2 regions of the Acinetobacter sp. C26M genome follow, and region 1 is predicted to be linked to the other one. Evidence: riboswitches for the same ligand, from Rfam matches in the RefSeq annotation. Region 1 holds a riboswitch; the other holds the start of a gene.

Region 1 (2,205 bases):
AACGGAATTGAGTATTCATTTTAAACTCTATAATAAGCAATAAATAAGGACGCACCACCGTTAGTTACGGGGTACGAAGTAAAATTTGCGATTTATAAAGCGAGTGGTGGGGCTTGTTTGGTGGGGAAAATATAAAAGATACGGGCGATGTGCAGATCTTCTGTCCACGTATGGCACAGGCATCGTACGCGACTGAACCAAGCCAGTAGAAATATAATGATGAATGCAATGATTGGGACGATAGCGGCAGCGTCTAGACCATGGGAGCATAAAGGACAATGCTTCATGATTTGGCTCGCCAGTGCATACACGTGTTGTGCATATTCACTGAGCTGAGCATGTTTGACTTGCTGTAGCTGCGATCCATGATGCATGTCGTGCATGCTGTGTTGATGATGACTTGAATGTGTCTGTGACATCAAAGAGGCATTTTGAATTTCTGTGACTTGGCAATGGCTTGGCATTGCATAAAGTGCAGGTACGACGCCTGTATGGACCATCGTTGGTAAGAAGATATGCCAGAGTAAACACAGCAAAGTAATCGCGCCAAAATAGGCACGCCACTTAAGCAAATGTTGACGAAAACTGGACTTCATATCAGCGATACGTCGTAGGAGAAATGTGGCAGCAGTATAATTAAAAAAATATTACACTTCAAAACATATTGGTTACATGTAGGCTGATATTTTTATTAACTAAATGATTTTTCACTAGGGATTCATATAAATATAGAAGTCAAATCATTGGTTCAATCCTAAATTGCAAATGCTTTAAGATCGTACTAAGATAAATAACTTAAAATAAGGAAATGGCATTCTTCCTTTAAAAAACCGCCAATCATTGGCTAATGATGCCTACGTAACCCTGAATTTATAACAATTAAATAGGGTGCGTAGGGTTACGCATTCTATTTTTTGGAGATGCGTATGAAAGGTTCTTTACTAAAGTTTTATCTTGAAGAAAATAAGCTATATAAAGGAAAGCAGCTCTATGAGTGGCTTATTGAAACAGCTAAATCGCTAGGACTCAGAGGTGTAACTGTAAATAGCGGTGTTGAAAGTTTTGATCGACAAGGCCATTTACACTCTGCTCATTTTTTTGAACTGGCTGACCGTCCGATACAGCTTGAGTTTGTCTTAGACACTGAACAAGAGATCTTATTGTTTTCATCAATTTCTCAAGAAAATATTTCACTTTTTTATACAAAAACTGCCATTGAATTTGGAAGTGTGGGAAATAAGGAGAATAATAATGTCTAATATAATTTCAGGCTTAAACATTCCTGATGATTTTTACAGCTTGATTGAAATTCCAGAAAATCATGCACCTGTCAAATACGAAATGAATAAAGAATATGATGCTTTATTTGTTGATCGTTTTTTAAGTACAGCAATGGTATATCCAGCGAATTATGGCTATATTCCGCAAACACTCAGTGAAGATGGCGATCCTTTAGATGTTTTAGTCCTTGCACCATATGCAGTGGTGGCTGGTTCAGTGATTCGGAGTCGCCCTGTTGGTGTCATGTATATGGAGGATGAACATGGTATGGACGCAAAAATTATTGCTGTCCCGCATACTAAAGTCTCTCCTCTATATGAGTCTATAAAAGATATTCAAGACATTCATCCTCTCATTCTGGAGAGGATTAAACATTTTTTTGAACACTATAAAGACTTGGAAGAGGGTAAATGGGTCAAATTTATTGGCTGGGAAAATGTGCAGAAAGCAAAAGAAGAAATTTTAAAATCTGTCCAAGCTTATCCAGTTTAAATAATAGATAAAATAAAAGCCCATGTTGTATGGGCTTTTATTTTGCAGATTAAGCTTAACGTGTTGGTAAGACGTCTTTTAATGCTTCATGCATTTCGAGTAATGCTTTTTCAGTAGTTTCCCAATCGATACAGCCATCAGTCACTGATTTACCGTATTCAAGATCACAGAGGTTTTCAGGAATATCCTGACGACCACCTTTTAAGTGACTCTCCACCATAATCCCAACAATTGATTTGTTGCCATCAAGGATTTGTTCAGTGATATTTTTCAAAACTAAAGGTTGTAAGTACGGGTCTTTGTTTGAGTTGGCATGGCTGGTATCAATCATGATCTTGTTGCTGACTTTCGCTTTTGCCAAAGCTGCTTCCGCTTCTGCAACTGAAGTCGCATCATAGTTCGGCTTGCCATTACCACCACGTAATACCACGT
Region 2 (2,205 bases), 1.4 Mb from region 1:
TTGCAACTGCGCCGTTTGATGATGCGTCTACTGCCGTTTATGCCTTTGCAGAGTCAGGTCAGCAATATTGTGTATTTGTCGTGGCTGGTAGATGTTGAACAGGTACGTCAGCGCTATCCCAAAGATGTACCGTTATGGGAAAAAGACGGAAAAACCATTTTTACGATTTTGACTTATCAGCATCATCATTTTGGCTTCAGTTTCTTGGGAAAATTACGTCAGTTAATGCCCTCACCTCGACAAAGTAACTGGCGCTTTTATTTGGATGAGTCACATCCAAAGACCGTGATTTTTGAGCAGGTAATCGTTGATCAGGCTTTATATGTCATTGCTGGCCGTTTTGCCAGTGATGTGATGCCAGCACAATATGCATCGACTTTTCAACATCAACGGGATAAGCAAGTGATTCATACCGAAATGCGTGTTGATGCCGATTATTCTCTAAGTAGTGACGTAGAAATTACCACAGATAAACAATTACCTGATGCATGGCAGTCGTTATTTCCATCTTGGGAAAAGGCTGTTGAGTTTTTGGTCGATCAAGATCAGGCATGGGCTGAATGGGTTGATCAACCGAGTCGAATATCACAAGGGGATATTCAGATGCCGTTTCAGTTTCAACAGATTCAAGCTGCTCAGGTTCGTGCATTACAAGCACCCAAATTATTGCAACAATTTGGTTTAGGCGATGAGACAGAAGCCTTCGCTTTTGTCGTACCTGCATTAGATTTCTATGTGGTTGGGGAAAAAGTTTTAGCAACATCGGAATAAATTGTGGATAAGTTCATGTTTATACACAGCGTCATTCAGCATCAAAAACATGGGTTGAGTTGCCCAAAAAATATGTTATTTTAGAGCAAAGGAGATGGCATTCCTCCTGTCACAAACCGCCATAATGGCTAATGATGCCTACGTTACCCTGAACAGGGGGCGTAGGTTCGTGCGTGCTCTGTTCCCATTTTGGAGTTCGCAATGAAAATTATTCAGAACAATAGCTATAAATCAATGTCACATTATTCTTTCACTCCAACACTGCCTTTGGAGTAAGTCATGTACTATCCATTACTTTCAATCGCTTTAGGTTCTGTATTAGGCGCATGGTTGCGTTGGTTCCTGGGTTTAAAGCTCAATCCAATTTTTCCCAATATTCCTTTGGGTACGGTCACAGTCAACTTTGTTGGTGGCTTTATTATCGGTTTTGCAATTTCTTATTTTTCTCAAAGTTCACTGAGTCCAAATTACAAACTGTTTGTGATTACTGGCTTCTGTGGTGCATTAACCACATTTTCGACCTTTTCTGCCGAGATTATTGCCTTATTGCAAAGTGGTAAGTTGGGTTATGCCTGTGCAGCAATTTTGATTCATGTGATTGGGTCATTGTTGTTTACGATTTTGGGTATGAGTTTGCATCAATGGCTAAGTGCCGCATAGTGTGGGAGTGGTGATAATGAATGGGTTTTTAATAACTTTTTATACCGCGCAAAATCGTAACTATCAGGGACAACTGATCAGCGAATGGTTATTGTCTGTCGCAAAACAAATGAACTTGCGCGGCGCGACGGTGCTCGCTGGACTGGAAGGTGTTGATCATCATGGTTTGTTTCATTCAGCCAGTTTCTTTGAGTTGGCTGATCGACCTGTACAGATCCAGTTCGCAGTAACAAATGAACAGGCAGTCGAATTGATGAATTATTTGAATAGCAAAGAAATCTCTTTGTTTTATGTCAAAACACCGATTGAGTTTGGTGTGGTTGGACAGGCAACGCTAGATTCTTAGAGGGTAAATGTTAGGTATAAAAAAAGAAGTCTAAGTGGAGGAGAGATAAGCTTAGACTCCTAATGCTTACAGCCTAATGTGTGAAACTTAAATGAAAATTAACCTTTGCGGTTAAAACGTGCAAAGCGTTTGTTAAAGCTTGCAACACGGCCTTCATTGCTTGCTTGGCGTACTTCACCTGTATAAAACGGGTGTGATGCACTAGAAATATCAAGGGTGACGTAAGGGTAGACTTGACCTTGATATTCTTTAGTTTGTTTCGTTTGCAGTGTACTACCAATTAAGAAGTAGGCATCTGCATTGGTATCATGGAACAAGACTTGTTGATAAGCAGGGTGGATATCTTTACGCATTTGGAATGGCTCCTATTGTTTATGGAAATGTTATAACATAACAATATGTGCAGTCAATCTTATTCATTTCAAGTT

Evidence for each region. Region 1 has a riboswitch for fluoride ahead of NDN11_RS09655 (DUF190 domain-containing protein). Riboswitches for the same ligand answer to the same signal wherever they lie in the genome.
Region 2: another riboswitch for fluoride. It lies ahead of crcB (fluoride efflux transporter CrcB); the one in region 1 lies ahead of NDN11_RS09655 (DUF190 domain-containing protein).

Annotation. Positions count from the first base shown of each region.
Region 1 is NZ_CP098478.1:2,112,779-2,114,983, reverse strand. Features, by position in the region: gene NDN11_RS09665 (TonB-dependent receptor) at 1-19, opposite strand, end outside; gene NDN11_RS09660 (hypothetical protein) at 93-596, opposite strand; fluoride riboswitch at 796-864, shown strand; gene NDN11_RS09655 (DUF190 domain-containing protein) at 927-1,259, shown strand; gene ppa (inorganic diphosphatase) at 1,252-1,773, shown strand; gene NDN11_RS09645 (3-deoxy-7-phosphoheptulonate synthase) at 1,829-2,205, opposite strand, start outside.
Region 2 is NZ_CP098478.1:3,490,166-3,492,370, reverse strand. Features, by position in the region: gene NDN11_RS16075 (DUF2071 domain-containing protein) at 1-771, shown strand, start outside; fluoride riboswitch at 853-919, shown strand; gene crcB (fluoride efflux transporter CrcB) at 1,051-1,431, shown strand; gene NDN11_RS16065 (DUF190 domain-containing protein) at 1,448-1,777, shown strand; gene NDN11_RS16060 (type B 50S ribosomal protein L31) at 1,876-2,130, opposite strand.